Regions from separate parts of the Paenibacillus sp. FSL L8-0708 genome, predicted to be linked through region 2. Evidence: riboswitches for the same ligand, from Rfam matches in the RefSeq annotation. Region 2 holds a riboswitch; each other region holds the start of a gene.
What was found. A riboswitch is a leader RNA that binds a small molecule or an ion and turns the genes downstream of it on or off. The one in region 2 is predicted to bind thiamine pyrophosphate.

Region 1 (5,164 bases), 820 kb from region 2:
ACTCTCTGCTGCTGTCCACCTGACAGCTGATGTGGATAGTTATCAGCTTTATCAGCCAAACCCACCTTAGCCAGCAGTTGAAGGCCCCGCTTACGCGCTTCTTCCTTGGTTCGTTTCAAGACAGTTACTTGTCCCTCCATCACATTGCCTAGCGCAGTCATATGCGGAAATAAATTATACGATTGAAAGACCATCCCTGTTTTCTGTCGAAGAGCCAATACGGAATTCTGAGAAATTTTCTTATGATCTGTAAAATTGATGGTGATATCCCCGAGTGACAGGCTGCCTTGATCCGGGATTTCCAACAGATTAAAACAGCGCAGCAGTGTAGTCTTTCCGGAGCCGGATGGCCCAATAATGACAAGTACCTTTCCATGCTCCATTTTCAGATCAATACCCTTTAACACTTGGAGTGCGCCGAAGGATTTATGCAAATTAATGATTTCAATCACAAGTATCTCTCCTTTAGGTCGCAGAGTAACGATCGAGTCGTTTCTCCAAGTAATTTTGCAGCGCCGACAGCACAGAACAGAACACTAAATAAAACAATCCTGCTTCGGAGTATACCAGCAGAGGCTCATAAGTGGTAGAGGCTACCTGCTGAGCAGTTCTAAACATCTCCGTATAGGTGATGATCGCTGCAAGCGATGTATCTTTGACCAAGCTAATAAAAGAATTGGATAACGGCGGTACAGAAACGCGTGCAGCTTGTGGCAGAATTACGCGGCGCAGAGCCTGCCCGCGAGTCATCCCGACTGAGAAGGCAGCTTCCCACTGGCCTTTATGTATCGACAGGATAGCAGCGCGTACGATTTCCGATGAATAAGCCCCTACGCTAAGGGTAAATCCAATGGTGGCGGCAATGAAAGGGTCGAGTACAATACCAACAGCCGGCAAACCATAAAATATAATAAATAGCTGCACTAACAACGGGGTTCCCCGAATGACCCATACATAAAAACGGGCGATTAGCTTCGGAATTACCCACGGTGAAAGACGTGCCAACGCGGTTAGGATCGCCAAAATCAATCCAAGCACAAAGGAAAGTAGCGCCAACGGAATGGTAAAAGCCACCCCGGCTTTAAGCAGGGGTAGCAGTGTATCTAAGAAAATTTGTATTTTGCGGTCATCCATTATTCAGACATCCTTTTTAGCTTCTAGGCTTAATTAGCCTTGCTAGCCTTGTATTATTTTGAAACGTCAGCTCCAAAGTATTTCTCGGAAATTTTCAAGTACGTTCCATCACTTTTCATCTCTTTAATCGCATCACTGACCGCATTCACCAGCTCATCATTGCCTTTCAGGAATACCGCAGCACTTTGTGAGCCTTCAGGAATCTCATCAACCACTTTAATTTTTGCATCTGGTTTTTGTTTTTTCAGATCCAGATAAGACAAGCCATCATTCACAGTTGCATCAATACGTCCCGAAGTCAGCAGATCCATCGCTTGATTGAAACCGTCCGTAGCTACGATTTCAGCACCGTTCTCACGAGCGATGTCGGATAAGTTACTGGTCAGGGATTGTCCGGCTTTTTTACCTTTTAGATCAGCAAAGGTCTTAATATCCTCATTGTTTTCGCTCACGATCAATACTGCCTTGGATACAATATAGGGTTCAGAGAAATCATATTTCACTTTGCGATCTTCGTTAATGGAAACTTCATTAAAAATGACATCAAACCGTTTCGCATCCATCCCAGCAAAAATACCATCCCACTGAGTTTCAAAAAATTCAGCTTCAACACCTAAACGTTTGGCTACTTCTTCGGCAATTTCCACGTCAAAACCCGTCAATTTCCCCGCAGTGTCATGATAAGTAAAAGGTGCATAAGTCCCTTCTGTACCTATCCGCAATTTGCCGCTGGCCTTCACAGCCTCCAAACTGTTTTGCGCTGAAGATGCTGCTCCACCATTCGTTCCAGCTGTTGGTTCAGCAGCCGTATTGGTATTCGAATTATTGCCGCAAGCCGCTACAAGAACCACGGTTAACGCCAATATAATAGTTAGACTCCATTTTTTCATTATTAAATCCCCTCTCTCTATCCGGTTTTTTTCCGGTAAATTGAATAGTACACTGCCATCACATGATCGTCAATGCTTTTTTCCGATAATATACATCGGAATTGTAATATTAACTAGATTTCTACTTATATCTTACCCAATCTTGGATTAATCCTTCACTTCTTTCTCTCTTTACTTCTCAGAAAGATATGGTATATTTATAAACAAATTAATATGGACCTGTTATTTCACTAGGGGAGTCGGCCGACTGAGACGGAGCTTCAAGCTCCGGACCCTTGGAACCTGATCTGGATCATACCAGCGGAGGGAAGTGGAGCAGAATTTTCATCAAGCATGTTAAGTGTTATTATGCAGAATGAACTTTTTGACCCATTCATTTCCTCTGGAAATGGATGGGTCTTTATTTGTTTAGACGCTCCACAAAAATATTAGGAGGTTAGATCATCACGACCATTTTATCTATGCAAGGCCTAACCTACTCTTTTCCGGAAACTGAACAACCCCCTGTATTCGCAAATCTATCCATGGATATCAGGCAAGGGGAATTCGTCTCCGTAGTAGGTGCTAGCGGATGCGGGAAAAGCACATTTTTCAAAACGGTTGCCGGTTTACTCGAACCTACTCATGGAAAAATAAAACTCCCTACGCTCCCCTCAACCGCTAGTCGTTTAGGTCAGATCGCTTATATGCCTCAGCAGGATTTATTGCTGCCTTGGAGAACAGTGCTCGACAACTGCCTTTTGCCCTGGGAGATCAAGCCCAGATTTAGTAAACAGAAAACGATCACTCAGATTCGGGAAATGTTGGCCCGCTTCGGCTTAACAGATGTAGAGAAGGCTTATCCCCATGAACTTTCGGGAGGTATGAAACAGCGAGTAGCATTTCTGCGCACCTTAGTGGCTGGAGGCGGAAGTGGTCTTATGCTGCTGGATGAGCCCTTTGGCGCTCTCGATGCCATGACCAAACGTGAGATACACCGTTGGCTGTTGGAGTTATGGGGTGAACTGAATCAGACGATTATGCTCATCACTCATGATCTGGAAGAAGCCCTATTGCTCAGTGACCGGATTTATTTATTATCTGGCGGTGCGCACAGCGAATTACAGGAGATCGTTGTCGATCTACCAAAACCAAGACATTATAAGATGAACTATGAACCCCGGTTTATAGCACTACGGGCAGAGTTGGAGCGAAGATTGCATGCAACCTATACCTTTTAAAAAACATCTAGACAACTATGCTCCCTTCCTTCTTCTGGTACTGCTCATTCTTGTAATCTGGGAGTCAGCTGTTCGCCTTCACTTGATTCCAGCCTTTATTCTCCCTGCACCTTCATCTATTGGCATCGCATTGATCGAGCACAGGCAATTATTATTTGGACAGCATTTATTAGCGACGTTGCAGGAGATACTGGTAGGTTTTGTCCTTTCTGTGGTTTGTGGTGTATTGCTGGGCATTGGAATGTTCCTGTTTCGCCCCGTAGAAAAGGCCATCTATCCCTTCCTTATCATTAGCCAGACGGTCCCATTAATTGCGCTATCCCCCATTTTTATTATGTGGTTCGGATATTCGCTGTGGAGCAAAGTGGCTGTGGTGTTTTTGACGGCTTTTTTTCCAGTCGTAGTGAGTACATATGATGGACTTCGTACAAGTGGCCAGACTTACAAGGACTTATTATTAACATTTGGTGCAAACCGCTGGCAGCTGCTTGTCAAAACCCAAATTCCACTGGCATTGCCTGCTTTTTTCTCTGGCTTAAAGCTGTCCATTGTATACTGCGTCATCGGAGCTACTATCGGGGAATGGCTCGGCGGCAGTAAAGGACTCGGTTACTTCAGCCGCAGAATGGCCGGAAATATGCAGAGCGATGAAATGTTCGCGGCTGTATTTCTGCTGTCCGCGCTTGGTGTTGTGCTTTTTCTGGCGATAGCTTTACTCGAACAATTATTTTTAAAGAAAAGAGGATCTAACCAATGAATCATTTAAAATCACCACAACGAGGACTTATTTCTGTATTTCTAGTATGCACACTTTTGCTCTTAAGCAGCTGCGGGAAGGCAGACAAGCTAAATAACAACTCCCAAACCGGTTCCTCCAATTCCGAAAATAAACAGTCACACAAGCTGACGATTATGCTTGATTGGTATCCCAATGCCGTTCATTCCTTTCTATACGCTGCGCAACAGCAAGGTTTTTTCCAAGAGGAAGGTTTGGATGTCGAGATCAAAATGCCTGCGGACAGCAATGACGCCCTAAAGCTTGTAGCAGCAAATCAAATTGATCTAGCGCTCAGCTATCAGCCTCAGGTACTTATGGCACGCGGCGAGAAAATCCCTGTACGTTCGATTGCAGCTATCGTGCGGCATCCACTGAATCATCTGATGGTTCCTCAGGCAGGCAGTATTCATAGTCCCAAAGAGCTCGCAGGAAAACAAATCGGCTATTCCTCTATTCCGCTCTATGAAGCGATGATTCGGACAATGATCCAGAGTGATGGAGGCAATCCTTCATCCGCCAAGCTGATTGATGTAGGTTTTGACCTTATCCCTGCGATCTCTACAGGACAAGTGGACGCAATAATGGGCGGGTTCATCAACCATGAACAACTGATCCTTGAAAAAGAGGGACATCCGGTCACCTCGCTTAATCCAACGGATTACGGAGTCCCTGACTATTATGAGCTTGTGCTGGTGGCCAGCGAACAAGGATTGCAAAATTCTGAAGCCTACTTTAAAAAATTTCTAAATGCCATAACAAAAGGACAGGAATTTGTGGAGCAGAATCCTGAACAAGCCCTGGATTTACTGATTGCACATGAAGATGCAACTTCACCGCTCGACAAGGAGATTGAGAAAAAAAGTCTTGAAATTCTACTGCCGCTGATGAATGCAGGCGATCAAACTTTTGGTTATCAAGACCCGACATCTTGGGAAAAGGTTCAGCAGTGGTTATCCACCAACGATCTTCTAACAGAAGATATTAAAGCACAGGAAGCTTTTATCAATCTGTAACGTTTAGTTGGTTATTTATACAAGCTTGAGGAGGAATTATGATGAGTTACTTAGCCAAAGTACGGGAATCCAACCCGTTGATCCACAACATCACTAATATTGTAGTAGCCAATTTCTCAGCCAACGGTC
Region 2 (5,164 bases):
ATAAAAAATGGACCTCCGCATGAATCTCGCAGGGGTCCATTAGTGATTAATAATTGATAATACAAGCGTTACGTTGTTGATTCGGTCAGGATATCCCAGTCTTTAAAAATGGGCTGCAAACCCTTCGTATATAGCATTTTCGTAATCTCCTGCACACTACGGCTATCGGATATTTCGAATTGCGGAGTTCCCCCTGCATTAGTGTGACCGCCCACCTCAGTAGTGACCCCGGCTGACATCTTTGTTATTCCTAGATGAATTAAATGATCGCGTAGAGAGGCAGGCTCTCGTGTAGATAAAGTAATGCCAGAACGGGGTAAAAATAACCGGTATGCCAAAATAATCTGCACTAGCGATCGGTCGGTAACATCACACTCCGGGTTAAATTCCCCTAAATAAGGCCGAAACCGTGGAGGTGACAGACTGATCTCGCAATCTGGATACCGATCCTGCAAATAGCGGGCATGCATGGCACTTTGGAATGCCTCTTGCCGCCAATCATACATCCCGAGCAACGTACCAATATTCACAGAACGAAAACCTGCCTGACAGCCGCGTTCAGGTGCATCCAGGCGATTCCGGTAGTTTCTTTTAGGCCCTTTAACATGCAGCTTTCTGTAAGTCTCCTGGTGGTACACCTCTTGGTATAGTGTTAATCCATCCACCCCTGCTTGAAGAAGCTCTTTATATTCTGCAGTTGATAGAGGATTTATCTCAATACTGACAGAGGAAAAAAATTCCCTGAGTACATCTACGCAATCCTTAATATATGAGACAGGATTCTCCCGGCGCGATTCACCAGTCAAAATGAGGATATGCCGCAGACCTGTAGCTGCAATCTTCTCAGCCTCCCTGCGAACCTCCTCCAAGGACAGCTTTTTGCGCGGAAAATCATAAATGGAGCTGAAGCTGCAGTAGGTACAATGATTCACACAAAAATCCGCAAGATACATCGGTGTGAACAGCTGCATCGAATAACCAAAATGTGCACGGGTCAGTCGCTGTGCAGCCAACGCCATCTCCTCTAGCAGCGGCGTTGCTGCCGGAGAGAGCAATGCCAGCAAATCATTTTCGTTCAGCTTGTCTTTTCCAAGCGCCCGCCTAACGTCATCCTCCCGGAACTCCTTCCACAGCTGCTCATAAGGATACTGCTCCAAGCGGGCCAGTGTGTCAAAAAAGCTCATGCTAATCCTCCCTCCTTTCGTGACCTATCAAATTCAGTTCAAAAATCCAGTCAACGGTGACGAAGCAAAAGCAACTTCTTCTACAGGACCGAGTCCTGCCAAATAAGCTTTGCGGCCAGCGGATATCGCCTCGCGGAACGCTTCCGCCATGACGAGCGGATTACGTGCCGTTGCAATAGCCGTATTAAGCAGAACAGCAGCGGCCCCCATCTCCATTGCTTCCGCCGCTTCCGAGGGCTTGCCAATCCCGGCGTCTATAATAATCGGCAAATTCACTTCTTCAATAAGAATACGCACAAGCTCCTTGGTGCGCAGGCCGCGATTCGTTCCGATCGGCGCACCAAGCGGCATCACAGCAGCAGCACCGGCATCTCTCAGACGTAAAGCAGCCGAAAGGTCCGGACTCATATAAGGCAGTACTACAAAACCCTCCGTTGCTAAAATCTCTGTAGCTCGTATGGTCTCCAGATTATCTGGAAGCAGGTATTTCTGATCATTGATCACTTCGATCTTGACCCAGTTCCCCAGTCCCGCAGCTCTTGCTAATCTTGCAATACGGACTGCCTCTTCCGCTTTACGCGCTCCTGAGGTATTAGGCAGAAGAGTCATGTGACCGGGAATGTGGTTCATGATATTTTCTGCTCCACCTTGCGGGTCCACTCGGCGAAGCGCTACAGTAATCACCTGAGAACCAGAGCTAGCAATCACTTCGGGGATCAGCGTATTCCGGCTATATTTTCCGGTTCCGATAAATAATCTACTGGTTAATTCGATGCCGCCAATATGTAACGGGTCATGCATGAAATTACCTCCCTTTGGTTCTTATAAATTTCTCAAAATTCTATACCGCTCCATCTCAACCCCCACCAACAAAGTGCACCAGTTCCAAACGATCATCCTCGCTCAGAGCAGTACTTTCATAATTCTCCTTACTGACAATTTCTCCATTCAGCTCAATGATCATCAGACGACCCGACCACTCAGGAAGACTGATCAAATCAGCTATAGTTTGAATACCACCAGAACACTCTGCGGATTTCCCGTTAATCAACAGCTTCATTCTGAATCACCCCCTTCGCCCATGCTGTTACCTTCAGGCTATGAATGAACCGCCTTATGAATAGCTTTGGCGGCCTCATAAGGATCATCCGCTCCACAAATACCGGACATCACAGCAACTCCTGCCGCACCTTTCCTGATGATCTGCGCCGCATTAGCGGGGCTAATTCCGCCAATCGCAATTACAGGAATAGAGCTGGTCTTCACCGTTTCTGCAAGCAGCTCTAACCCACGTGCGGGCAGCCCTAACTTGCTATCCGAGGGAAATACATGACCAAACAAGCAATAATCAGCTCCCTGCTCTGAGGCATTCGCCGCTTCTTCCGGAGAATGAACCGATCTCCCCAGCCGAAGCTGAGGTGCAATTCGCCGGGCTGTAACCGGACTCAGACTGTGCCAAGCCAACTGAACCCCCGCGGCACCAGCTGCCAAGGCTACATCGATCCGGTCGTTGATTATCAGTTTGGTAGCGGGCATACCGGCAGCCAACAGCTGCTGTGCCGCAGCGAGCAGTTCGCATGCAGGACATTGCTTATCTCTCAGGTGAATATAATCGACCCATGTCTGCACCGTGACAGCTAGTTCAACAAAATGTCTCAGCTGTAGCTTGCCGTCTGATATTAGATGGATCTCAGCTTGCAACATCACGATCTCCTCTCTCACTTCCCTGTAGGTCAGTAAAAAACAAAAAAACTGCCCCCGTAAGGAAGGCAGTCAGAATCTGTATATAGACGGCACTACAAATAGCCCGATAACAGAAATTCGTTCTCCACTTCCCTACGCTGGTCTTAACCAGATCAGGTTCAAAGGGTCCGGAAATCCATTCCGTCTCAGCCAATCGGCACCCCTAGTGACATAAATATACAATTTTAAAATGCTAACGTGGTTATAGTAACATATTTTTTTATTGAAATACACCCATTTATTCACATTAGCTGTTCTAATCTAACCGTTTACTACCTCGCCACCATTTACATGAATAACCTGTCCAGTCACATAACTGGAATCGTCAGAGGCCAGATATACATAGGCTGGTGCCAGCTCTTCTGGTTGTCCAGGCCGTTTCATAGGCTGTGTACCTCCAAACTCGCTAACCTGTTTTGCATCAAAGGTAGAGGGAATCAGCGGTGTCCAGATTGGACCTGGTGCAACACCGTTTACCCGTATGCCCTTCTCTGCCAGATTCGTGGACAAGGATCGTGTGAAGCTAAGAATAGCTCCTTTAGTTGATGAATAGTCCAGCAGCTGCGGGCTTCCGCGATAAGCGGTAATTGAAGTTGTATTTATAATTGTAGATCCTGCTTTTAAATGAGGCATAGCTGCTTTTGTTAAATAGAACATCGCAAATATATTCGTACGGAAAGTACGCTCAAGCTGCTCGGAAGTAATATCCTCGATCTTAGCTTGCGGATGTTGCTCTGCCGCGTTATTGATGAGAATATCAAGCTTTCCTAAGCCCTCCACCGTCTGTTTAATAAGATCCTTACAGAATTTCTCGTCACCGATATCACCTGGAATTAGGATACATTTGCGGCCTTCCTGCTCGACCTGACGTTTAGTTTCCTCTGCATCTGAGTGTTCATTAAGATATGAAATGACCACATCAGCGCCTTCTTTAGCAAAAAGCACAGCAACTGCACGCCCAATTCCGCTGTCTCCACCGGTAATTAACGCCGCCTTGTCTTGCAGTTTACCTGCTGCTTTATAATTTGCCGGCTCGTATTTGGGCAGCGGCGTCATTTCACTCTCAATCCCTGGCTGATGATGCTGCTCCTGTGGGGGTAAGGTTTTTGTAGCTTGTTTATTGTTGCCTGACATCTTCCCTATCTCCTCTCGTTAAGCAAATTGATAGTTAACTGATCGTCTTAGGATGGCACAACTATGCACGTTTATACGCTGGGTTTGTCATTTTCTTAAATCGCTTTACGAATCTTACTTACCACAATGAAAGTAGAAATAAACAACCACGAGAGATACACTGCTGTAAGTGGAGAGGAATTCACTGCATACAAATAGACACAGCATCGCTGCTGTGCCTTGAATTGTTCACCCTGACTATTTTAGAGAAGAAACATGATTTTCTGCATTCACTTCATGTTCCAGCACCCACATAAAGTAAAGAGCTTTGGCCGCTTTCTCCCGGGTCACTATTGCTTTAGGTTCTAGTTCTGTCCCATTGACCATTTCGCCTCTGGTAATCCCCACTTCAGATCTAATGAGTCCTAATTCATATGCACTTTTCACTTTTGAAATTAAATAAGGAGAAATGTCCCCTGTATCAACAAGCTGCGTCCAGGATACAAGAGGATAGTACATCGCACCTCTAGCTCCTGGCTCCAGATTCGAATCATAGCCAGGAGCTCCTGGCACTACTGCTGTGCCGTTATAATCAGTCATGTACTTAGGTTTATTAGCAAACTTTATTTGGTAAACGTCATAGAGTATAGCACCCATCGTTTCACGTGACAGCTTACCTTTCGGATAATAGGCAAGATCTGATCTTTCCACTTTCATTAACTTAGAAATACTGCGTGTGAATTCAGCAACTGTCATCTCCGTATCCGGATTAAAATTCCCTTGACGGTCTTTGCCCATTACTCCCAGCTGGATTAATTTCTCAATTTGATTACGGTAATATGCAGCTTCCCCGGTCGTCGTATCATTCGTTATTTCCGGAAAAATCTTACCCCAGTTCCCTGTTAGTGCCGCATGCTTAACGTTCCCTTTAAGGTAAGGAGTAATGGAGGCAGCAGTAGAATCGCCAGTAGCACCTTTCTCTACAAGCTCCGTAACAATCATCCGCGAAAATTGTTTGGAGAGCGCTTCTTTAAAATGAGTCCCATCGACTTTCTTTGAAGGATGCCCGTTAGCGTAACTTCCGTCATTTGTTTTGCCTGGCGTTTCTCCGGCTTCAATAGACA
Region 3 (5,164 bases), 4.4 Mb from region 2:
ATGGAATGATAATGAAGGGGAGATTCATTCCGAAACAATAAGTTTAGATATTGAGAGTGAAATTTCTCTTAAGGATGATCTTTAAGGGTGATAAATCCAAGAGACTAAGATTGAATCTCTACGGACTGAAGGAAGATCCTCTACGCCCCAAAAGCCTGCCGGTACTTCACAGGAGACATGCCTTCAAACCTTCTGAACACTTTAATGAAATAGCTGGACTGGGCAAAACCGGACTGAGTAGCAACCTGAGCAATGGAGAGTCCTGTGGACACCAGTAAAAGCTTGGCTTTAGCCAGCCGACAATCGGTTAAATAACGGTTAGGTGTTTTACCCATAACCACCCGGAACAGCCTCAGAAAATGATAGCTGCTGTACCCGGTCAATCTTGCCATCGATTCCAGAGACCAAGGGCTGGCACATTCGACATGAATGATATCTGCAGCACTGCGGATGGACTGCCTAACCTCGTGCGGTACTGAGCCGTGAAGCGGCTCGGAGTTCTGCAGCAATTTTACTAGAAGCTCATACAGCAGAGCAGATAGTCTTGGCTCGCTACGGGTCACGTAGGAAGCGCTTAGTATATACATTTCCTCGAATAGTTCGTCCAGCTTAGCATCCAAATCAAAAGTGAACAGGTATGCACGAGACTGGTCCACTTCTTCTAATAAGGGAAGGACAATTTCAGTGTTAAAATGAACCCAGCGGACATCCCAAGGCTCGCCTGGGTCAGATCCGTATTGCTGATAAGCCCCTTTAGGGTACAGAAAACCTCGTCCTCTACTCATCGGAATACGTTCGCCCTCATGGAATACATAACCCTCCCCATCAAAGATCAAATGCAGGTTATAACTCCCCAGAAAACCTTCGCTTCTTCTCTCTGTATGTTGTGGAAAGTGAGTGTAATGTCCCAAAAATTCAGGATAACAGACATATTTCGAAAAAGCCGGTGTCGGCAAATACCATTGTTTCTTCATGTTTGGCAGCACCCGTTTCTGTAGCGCAACAGAGCGCAAGTTGGATTAAGGCAATGAACGCAAGATTGTTATATGATAGCAATATTTTGTTATATAAGACCTCTTATCATTGATACTACAATAGAATTATAAAATATTGAAAGCATATTTTTAATACTTTGGAGGTAATGATGAAGAAACCTGTCGCAACTGAAAAATTCGAGCTTGGCGTCTGTTATTATCCGGAGCACTGGCCAGAAAACATGTGGGAGGACGATTATCGCCGGATGCGTGAACTCGGCTTTACGATCATTCGGATGGGGGAGTTTGCTTGGTCTATTTTTGAACCGGCAGAAGGGCAGTTTCAGTTCGGGCTCTTTGATCGGGCGATTGATCTAGCACATAAATATGGTCTTCAGGTTGTACTTGGTACTCCGACGGCGACGCCTCCAGCTTGGTTGACTGATAAGTATCCCGAAGTTTTAAATGTTACCTACGAAGGTGTTACACTTCAGCATGGCATGCGCCGTCATTATAATTACAGCAGTCCTAAATACCGGGAACTGTGTGCACGTATTGCAGAACAAATGGCTGAACATTACGGCAATCATCCGGGTGTAGTTGGCTGGCAAATTGATAATGAGCTCAACTGTGAGATCAGTGAATTTTATTCGGAGAGTGACCATAAGGCTTTCCGGGAATGGCTACAGCAGAAATATGTTACACTTGAGCATTTGAACGAGGCTTGGGGAACTGTTTTTTGGAATCAAAGCTATAGTGACTGGTCTCAGGTCTATCTTCCACGTCCGACTCCAGTACCGAAGCAACCCAATCCTCATCAGGCATTGGATGAAAAACGGTTTATTTCGGACAATACAATTTCTTTTGCCAAAAACCAAGCGGATATCATCCGTAAACTTGCCCCTAAGCAGTGGGTAACCACGAACGGTCTGTTCGGGCATCTCGATAGCCATGAAATGACGGATGAACTGTTGGATTTCTTCAGCTATGATTCCTATCCTCAGTTCTCTACTATTTTTTATGACCCGAATGAGCGGAATCCGCTGAATGATAGAGGCTGGGGACTGTCGTTATCTGTTGTTCGTTCGATATCCCCGAATTTCTGCATTATGGAGCAGCAGTCGGGCCCGGGTGGCTGGGTGAACCGGATGGATATGCCTTCTCCAAAGCCCGGGCAGATGCGGTTATGGACTTATCAGTCGATCGCTCATGGAGCAGATATGGTGTTATATTTCCGCTGGCGGACAGCTACGATGGGCAATGAAATTTATTGGCATGGAATCAATGACTATCATAATCAGCCTAACCGGAGAGTGCGGGAAGCGGGGCAGATCGGTCAGGAGCTGGCAGCAGCAGGTCATGCGTTTGTCGGTACTCGTAATCAGGCTAACATTGCTATTGTTCGTGATTATGACAATGAGTGGGATGGAGAATACGATGTTTGGCATGGCCCGTTTATGTGGAAGAGCAATAAGGAGTGGTACAAGGCGCTTCAGCGGAAGCATATCCCGAATGACGTACTCTATTTACGCAAAAAAACAACGCTGGAGGAGCTTGCAAGGTACGACGTGCTTATCTATCCTCACCCAGCGATTATGACAGATGAGACAGCAGCACTGCTGGATGAATATGTTCAGCAAGGCGGCAAACTGATCTTCGGCTGTAGAACCGGCTATAAGGATGAGCGCGGACAATGTTATATGCGTCCTTTCCCAGGTGCTGCTAAGGATCTATGCGGGATCACAGTTGAAGAATTCACAATGGTTAAGGGCAGTCGTCAGCCAACAACAATTAGCTGGTCGGGCGTGACCGAAGTCGTTACAGGAGCAGATGACTTTAATGATATTCTCAAAATAGAGGAAGCTTCGGTTGAAGTGATGGCGGTTTACGCCTCTGATTATTATGCGGGAAAACCGGCGGTAACTAGAAATCGTCGCGGCAAGGGTGAGGTTTGGTATTACGGAGCCGTATTTAATGAACAGGCAGCGGCTGAGATCATAAATTTAATTGATCTACAATCGCCAGCAGATTGGCTGGAGCTCCCAGAAGAGGTAGAGCTGCAAGTCCGTACCGGAGCTTCTTCCAGTTATGCTTTTTTGCTTAATTATAGTGAGACTCCTGTCACGATCCATCTTCATGAGACCAAAACAGATTTACTGAGCGGCACAACATTGTCGGGCGAGGTGCTTCTGGAAGGATTTGGGGTATTGGTGTTAAACTAACGTATACATTGATCTCACATTTGAGTAGATTTGGATAATTCTCTCTTTTCGGTTATACTTTGAAGTAGCAATTATATAGTCACGGGAGCTTGGTGGAACCAGGCTGAGAGGATAGTTATAACTATCGACCGTCAAACCTGATCTGGATAATGCCAGCGGAGGAAATGGAGCTCTATTTCTATTTGTCTACTCTAAGGCCGCATCTTATACAGATGTGGCCTTTTCTATGTGTGGGGAGTAGACCGTCTCCGCTTGATCAAATCACCTTATAGGAGGAATTGAGATGACAAGCGAATTGAACAACGATCCAATCAATCTATCAGCTTTTCCAGCAAGTCAAAAAGTGTATGTAAAGGGTTCACGGCCTGATATTCAGGTGCCTATGCGGGAGATCTCACTTAGTCCAACTGCGGGCATAGACGGCGAAGAGGAGAATGCTCCAATTCATGTCTATGACACAAGCGGGGCTTATACGGATGCTAATATTCATACTGATATTCGTCAGGGGTTAGAGCCCAATCGTCTAAGCTGGATTGAGGAACGAGGGGATGCGGAAGCGTACGAAGGAAGAACCGTGAAGCCTGAAGATAACGGGAATGCAACGGGAAAAGCTGTGGCGGAAGTGTTTCCAGCGCTCCATAGAAAACCTTTGCGAGCGAAAAAGGGGCGTAATGTCTCTCAAATGCATTATGCACGCAAAGGGATTATTACTTCGGAAATGGAATACGTTGCGATTCGTGAGAATGTGACACCGGAATTTGTAAGAGATGAAGTAGCCCGCGGCCGCGCCATCATTCCAGCGAATATCAATCATCCAGAGAGTGAACCAATGATTATTGGACGCAATTTTTTAGTGAAGATCAATGCCAATATAGGAAATTCCGCAGTATCCTCATCCATAGAAGAAGAGGTAGAGAAGATGAGATGGGCCACCCGCTGGGGTGCAGATAATATAATGGATCTCTCCACAGGTAAAAACATCCATACGACACGCGAGTGGATCATCCGTAATTCTCCTGTTCCTATTGGAACGGTGCCTATCTATCAAGCGTTGGAAAAAGTGAATGGGAAAGCGGAAGATTTAACATGGGAAGTGTACCGTGATACGCTCATTGAGCAAGCGGAGCAAGGGGTTGATTATTTTACCATTCATGCGGGGGTTCTGCTTCGTTATATCCCGTTGACGGTACAACGTATGACAGGCATTGTTTCAAGAGGTGGCTCCATCATGGCGGCATGGTGTCTTGCGCATCATCAAGAGAACTTTTTATATACACATTTTGAAGAGATATGTGAAATCATGAAGCTGTACGATGTTTCTTTTTCCCTAGGCGATGGATTACGTCCGGGTTCGATTGCTGATGCGAATGATGAAGCACAATTTGCCGAGTTAGAGACGTTAGGTGAATTAACAGCTATAGCTTGGAGTCATGATGTACAGGTGATGGTAGAGGGTCCAGGACATGTGCCGATGCACTTGATTAAAGAGAATATGGATAAGCAACTTGAAACTTGTAACGAAGCCCCTTTTTATACATTAGGTCCACTGACTACAGATATTGCGCCTGGTTATGATCATATTACCTCTGCTATAGGTGCAGCGATGATTGGTTGGTTCGGTACAGCTATGTTATGTTACGTAACTCCGAAGGAACATCTTGGCCTGCCTAATAAGGAAGATGTACGTATAGGGGTCATTACTTATAAAATAGCGGCTCATGCCGCAGATTTGGCGAAAGGGCATAAAGGAGCACAAGACCGGGATAATGCTCTTTCGAAAGCCCGTTTTGAATTTCGTTGGCGTGATCAATTTCATTTATCGTTAGATCCTGAGCGAGCGCTCGAATATCATGATGAGACATTGCCTGCGGAAGGCGCTAAAACAGCTCATTTCTGTTCCATGTGCGGGCCGAAATTTTGCAGTATGAAGATCTCTCATAATATCCGGAATACGACGAGAATTGAATC
Region 4 (5,164 bases), 2.0 Mb from region 2:
AACATTTTGACTCAGAATAATAAGTGGATAAAAAGCCCGTCTAGCCCAAGGCAAAAGATGCAAAAGCAAAGCAACGATCAGGCCTACCCCCGTACCAATGGGAAAACCAATTAAAGTGAGCCGCAGCGTAGCCATCGTATGAGCCCAAAGACCAGAAGCGTTACTGGTGGATTCACGGGCAATATCAGCAGGACTCGGCAGAATCCAGGATTCAATATGAAATACAGATACAGATAGCTGCCATACGGTTAAAAAGAAGACGACCGCCACAAGGGGCGGCCATATTAGCTTCCAGGTCGATCTCACGGCCGATATTTCTCCGTCAATTTATCCATGCTGATTCCGTTAGGATTATGAGCGATTTTGATCTGCGAAATTACGCTTGGACTGCCTGCTTCGATCAACGCCTCCTGCATCTGACGCACAACCTCCAGCAGCTCGCTAAGCTCACCTTCCATTGTGGTTTCCAGTGGATTCACTTGATGTTTAACACCGGATTTCTGAATGACCTCAATCGCTTTATCTACGTATGGGATGGAATCCTCATTGTTCGGAGTTTTTGGAATTACTTGAATGCTTAGTAGGGTGTTAGCCACAATAATCAATCCTCTCATTTTATAAGGTAAGTTCAAAAAGCCAACTTTGATAACGAAGTAATTCAGGAAGCAAACTCGACATCGAATCTTGAACGAACTTGGGAAGTCCGGTACTCACGTAGTAAACTACTACGCTCCGTTCCTCCTTCCTCAAGTAACGTCCAACCTTCTTGGTTCTGAAAGCCGACTTTTTGAACTCTTAAATTATAAGGTAAGTTCAAAAAGCCAACTTTGATAACGAAGTAATTCAGGAAGCAAACTCGACATCGAATCTTGAACGAACTTGGGAAGTCCGGTACTCACGTAGTAAACTACTACGCTCCGTTCCTCCTTCCTCAAGTAACGTCCAACCTTCTTGGTTCTGAAGTCCGCTCTCTACTCCGCCGGTAAAAAATCATTACTGAATGCACTAGCAGCATCCAGCGGTTTATCCAGCAACTTCAGATCGTACATCCAGTCGCCGTAATTCTGCCAGACCTCGGTTTTTTGCTCGCCCCAGCGGGCAGCATCGTCCTTGTATTTTGGGCTAAGCCATTTTTGGCTAGCTAGGACAAGGTCGGCGTCCAGGTCAGGAACGGCCTTCGATAACATACCGGCAGCCTCTTCCGGATGATCAATGGCATATTGATAACCTTTTGATGTGGCTTTCATGAAGGCCTTCACCAGATCAGGATGATCTGCAATTTGCTTCTCACTCGTCGTCAGCACAGGCGTGTAATAATCGAGCTGCGGCGCATAATCCTTTAAGTACAGCATATCCAATGGCTCGCCACGCAACTCAGCCTCAACACCAGTCCAAGCGTAGAAAATCCAGGCGAAATCAATGTCACGTTTGACGGCGGTAAAATAATCAGCTTCACCGATACTGATCAGCTTCACCTTTTTTACATCGCCACCTTCAGGATCCATGATGGCTTTCATGGCTGCTTCTTCGGCCGGTGAGCCCCAGCCTCCGTAGGTTTTACCTTCGAAATCCTTTGGTGATTTAATATTGCGATCTACTGGAGCGGCGAATCCCGACGTATTATGCTGAATAATAGCTGCTATCGAGACAAGGGGCACGCCTTGTAGACGGGCTAGCGTTAATCCTTCTTGGGCGCTGATGCCAAAAGCGGCTTCGCCAGAGGTAACCATAGTATCAGAACCCGCTGCGCCTGGCTGAACGATTTCGACATCCAGACCTTCTTCAGCGTAGTAACCAAGATCCTTAGCTACGTATAGACCGGTATGATTCGTGTTCGGTGTCCAGTCGAGTGCGACTTTAACTTTGGTGAGCTCTTTTGGAGCATCCGTCCCAGCCGCAGCAGTTGGATCAGTAGCATTTGCTTTGTTTCCGGCTGTATTCCCATTGTTGCTGCCGCATCCGGCAATGGCAAGAATGAGTACACAGGTGAGGCACAACGTAAGTGCTTTTTTGAGGTGCATGTCTTCTTCTCTCCTTTAAGGTTACAAGAATCCCGTCTTCACAACATGAACCCGTAAAGTGTAGTATGTACGTTTTTCTACATCTTTTAGTGATCTTACAAAAAAAGCGCCCCGAGTGATCGGGACGCTGGCTTGGCGCAAGGTTAGTTAAGGTCACAGGGACCAGAACCAATTGGCGATTCCTACGCTGGCATTATCCAGATCAGGTATAAGGGTCAGTATCTTGTGGGATACAATCTCAGCCGGCCAATTCCAGCACCCCTGGTTCTATGAAGTTAACGGGTATTTCTATGTGCAATATAAGTAAGCATAAGTTTTGTACCCATACTTTATATCTTATATTTCTCGCATACGGTGTATTATAGACGGCTGTACTCGGAATGTCTAGTAGTGCACTCCTGAATTTTTCCAATCCAGTAGTTTCTTTTTTGCTAGTCTAGATCTTTATATTTCTTGCGGTGACGCCGTTTAAGCTCACTAACCAGCGCCCCTAGCGTGAGGACAACGCTGATCAGAATCCCGCTCATGATCACGAAGAGGGCAAGAAATTCAAAGGGAGAATAACCAATCATTTTACTCCATTGAATCTTTCCATCCAAATCGTCAATGACCTGATTCATGCCGTAAATCCCGCTTACTACCGTAAATACAGTGAGAATCATCAGCAGATTATCCCGTCGCTTGGACTGAAACTTATCCTGATACTGAAACAGGTCATTTAAGGTTTCTTTCACTTCCTCGAACAAAGCATCGTTTCCGTATACTTTACGCAGCTGAAGAAATATCTCCCGGCCCTGCGACTGGGAAATCAACTCCAAGAAGTAGAACTTAGCCGAGAACTTATTGATGGAGTAGATTAGATTGTCTATTTCCTCATAATCATGATTAATCCGAAGTCGGGAGTGCATATTGGCGAGCTTTAGCAGAACGATTTTGTGGAAAATATTGAGTAAAAATCCGTAATAATATTGCCCGTACATCTGGTTGGCTAGACTAACAGCAATCTCCTGTTCAGCGCGGGTCATGCAGCAAAAAGTCTGCTCATTCATCATATAATACGTGTCTGGACCCCAGCGATTATAGGAATGCTCATGACAATAGTTCGCAATATACGCTGGATCGCTGGCACTGGCATAGGGCTTTCCGTTGAGATCAATTCCATCAAGCTGTGAGGCACGATAGCGCAGATTTACACTAATCTCATCAGAGCTTTCTTCATTCTGAAAGCCATAAAAAGCTTGCACCTGCATTCTTTCATCTACGAAAAAAGGAAGGGTCTCGAAATAAGCCCCATTGATATCCGATTGATCCAGATATGGCTCCAGTCCATCCACCAAATTTCGGAAGACAAAATCCTCTACCATCTCATAGGTCTGTTCCCCGCAATGAATATAAGTGTAATCATCCTGTATGAAGGTATTCTCTAGCGCACGGAAACGATCCGCGAATTCTAGGGCAATACTAAAGGGAATTGAATCCCCCTCCAGCTGGACACGTATCGTCACGAATCCAAGCTGAAAAGGACATATGAATATATCCGTCGAGAGAATTTTGAAAAATATAGATTGCTGCGGAATCTCCAGAATGCAGTCGAGATTATTTACTCTGGAAAAACGGCGAAACGAGTCGGCATCCTTCCTGCGTGGAAAAAGGACATGTGCAGCAAACGGTAAATAGGTGCGCTCCATTCGTTCATGGGAAACACAGTAGCCATCTCCGTAATAGGCAGCTTCAAGCTCTTTATTATCCAGAAAAAAACGTGTGAAGCCGTCGTCCTGTAATTGCTGGATAAGCTGCTTAGAATCGCCCTTTTTTATAGAAAAGGGAAATATAAACTGCATGAGCGCAGTATGTAACAAAGGCTCAGTTGAAGACTCATTCATTCATCGTCCATCCTTGTGCTCAGAATATGCTTATAGATCACATTACCCTAAAAGGATAACGTTGATACTGTTCTAAATACGGGAACTCTTTCCTTTCACCGCTTGCATGGACTGGAACCTCCATGCGGCAATGCTTAGCAGAAACAAGAAGGCGGCAAAAGCGGCGAGTAATCCGGCTGTTTGTGCCACTTCTAAATGGTCCATAGACCAGCCCATAAACAGAGGTAGCAAAGCACCGCCAACACCTCCGGAAGCAATCATAATGCTGGGTGTTGACTCTTCGGTGCCAGGCAGCATTTTGCTGGAGAAGACTAAAGCAATGGAGAAAATACCGGACATAAACAGCCCCAGCAGCAGAATTACAATGAAAGCAGCCATTCGATTGTCAGTGAACGGAAAGAGTGTCAGCAGTAACAAGGTTAGTAAACAGCTGCTGAGAATGTACACGCGATAAGATATTTTTTCGGCAATTACACCCGCAAACAATCTTCCTGTAGACATCGCCAGCCAAAAGAAAGTGACTGTCAGTGCTGCGGCAGACTCCGTCATCCCTAGCTTGGCAATAAAGATAGCCGGCATAAAGTTGACTAAACTCATCTCTGTGCCTACATAAAGAAAAAAGAAAACGATGAAGATCCCTAACAGAATCCATTGCTTACCTTTATACGGAAATTTTTTGTTAGAACGTGAGCTTGAGGATTGCGAATTGTCTGCTCCTTGGACAGAGGCACGTTCATCCAGCATTCGTTGTAGATTACCGAAGTGCCCTCTTGTCCAGAGGATAAGAGAAATTAAGGAGAAGGCAGCGACGATTAGAAAGGCCAATCTCCACGCTCCGGCAGCAATGAGTGGACTGGCGATAAGCGGCATTACGAGTGCGCCTATCCCGAATAGCACTTCAAGCCGGCTCATTGCAATAGCAGTTCCTTCGGTTACAGCACCAATAATAATGGTGCCGATAACCGCTTCGATCATCCCGAAACCAAAACCTGCGGCAACAGCGATAACATACATCCAGCCCCAAGGCGGTAGAAAGGCGTAGGCAATTTCTGCAACTAGTAGAAGACTGGTGGCAATGAGGATGCCTCCACGTTTACCGAAGCGGCGATTAAGCAGGGGAGAGACCAACACACCTGCTAAAAAACCAGCGAATTGACTAAAGATTAATTCACCGCCAGCACTATAATTTTGGTCATAATGTTGCAGTAGAACGGGCAGAATAGATCCCAGCACAACATGTGCCAGACCGATAACGAAGTA

Region 1: it holds a riboswitch for thiamine pyrophosphate, as region 2 does, so the genes downstream of both, NYE58_RS15410 (ABC transporter ATP-binding protein) here and NYE58_RS11530 (thiamine phosphate synthase) in region 2, are expected to answer to the same signal.
Region 3: it holds a riboswitch for thiamine pyrophosphate, as region 2 does, so the genes downstream of both, thiC (phosphomethylpyrimidine synthase ThiC) here and NYE58_RS11530 (thiamine phosphate synthase) in region 2, are expected to answer to the same signal.
Region 4: it holds a riboswitch for thiamine pyrophosphate, as region 2 does, so the genes downstream of both, NYE58_RS02195 (ABC transporter substrate-binding protein) here and NYE58_RS11530 (thiamine phosphate synthase) in region 2, are expected to answer to the same signal.

The regions. Positions count from the first base shown of each region.
Region 1 covers NZ_JBBPBC010000001.1:3,268,930-3,274,093, reverse strand. Annotated here, with positions in the region: gene NYE58_RS15425 (amino acid ABC transporter ATP-binding protein) at 1-452, opposite strand, end outside; gene NYE58_RS15420 (amino acid ABC transporter permease) at 466-1,134, opposite strand; gene NYE58_RS15415 (amino acid ABC transporter substrate-binding protein) at 1,188-2,024, opposite strand; TPP riboswitch at 2,247-2,350, shown strand; gene NYE58_RS15410 (ABC transporter ATP-binding protein) at 2,486-3,244, shown strand; gene NYE58_RS15405 (ABC transporter permease) at 3,225-4,001, shown strand; gene NYE58_RS15400 (ABC transporter substrate-binding protein) at 3,998-5,035, shown strand; gene thiM (hydroxyethylthiazole kinase) at 5,077-5,164, shown strand, end outside.
Region 2 covers NZ_JBBPBC010000001.1:2,448,389-2,453,552, reverse strand. Annotated here, with positions in the region: gene thiH (2-iminoacetate synthase ThiH) at 69-1,184, opposite strand; gene NYE58_RS11540 (thiazole synthase) at 1,218-1,985, opposite strand; gene thiS (sulfur carrier protein ThiS) at 2,041-2,244, opposite strand; gene NYE58_RS11530 (thiamine phosphate synthase) at 2,283-2,888, opposite strand; TPP riboswitch at 3,001-3,102, opposite strand; gene NYE58_RS11525 (SDR family oxidoreductase) at 3,189-4,061, opposite strand; gene NYE58_RS11520 (GDSL-type esterase/lipase family protein) at 4,299-5,164, opposite strand, start outside.
Region 3 covers NZ_JBBPBC010000001.1:6,851,044-6,856,207, reverse strand. Annotated here, with positions in the region: gene NYE58_RS32205 (hypothetical protein) at 1-85, shown strand, start outside; gene NYE58_RS32200 (helix-turn-helix transcriptional regulator) at 141-974, opposite strand; gene NYE58_RS32195 (beta-galactosidase) at 1,145-3,196, shown strand; TPP riboswitch at 3,268-3,377, shown strand; gene thiC (phosphomethylpyrimidine synthase ThiC) at 3,480-5,164, shown strand, end outside.
Region 4 covers NZ_JBBPBC010000001.1:489,349-494,512, forward strand. Annotated here, with positions in the region: gene NYE58_RS02185 (ABC transporter permease) at 1-306, opposite strand, end outside; gene NYE58_RS02190 (thiamine-binding protein) at 303-596, opposite strand; gene NYE58_RS02195 (ABC transporter substrate-binding protein) at 972-2,021, opposite strand; TPP riboswitch at 2,184-2,294, opposite strand; gene NYE58_RS02200 (hypothetical protein) at 2,453-3,904, opposite strand; gene NYE58_RS02205 (MFS transporter) at 3,977-5,164, opposite strand, start outside.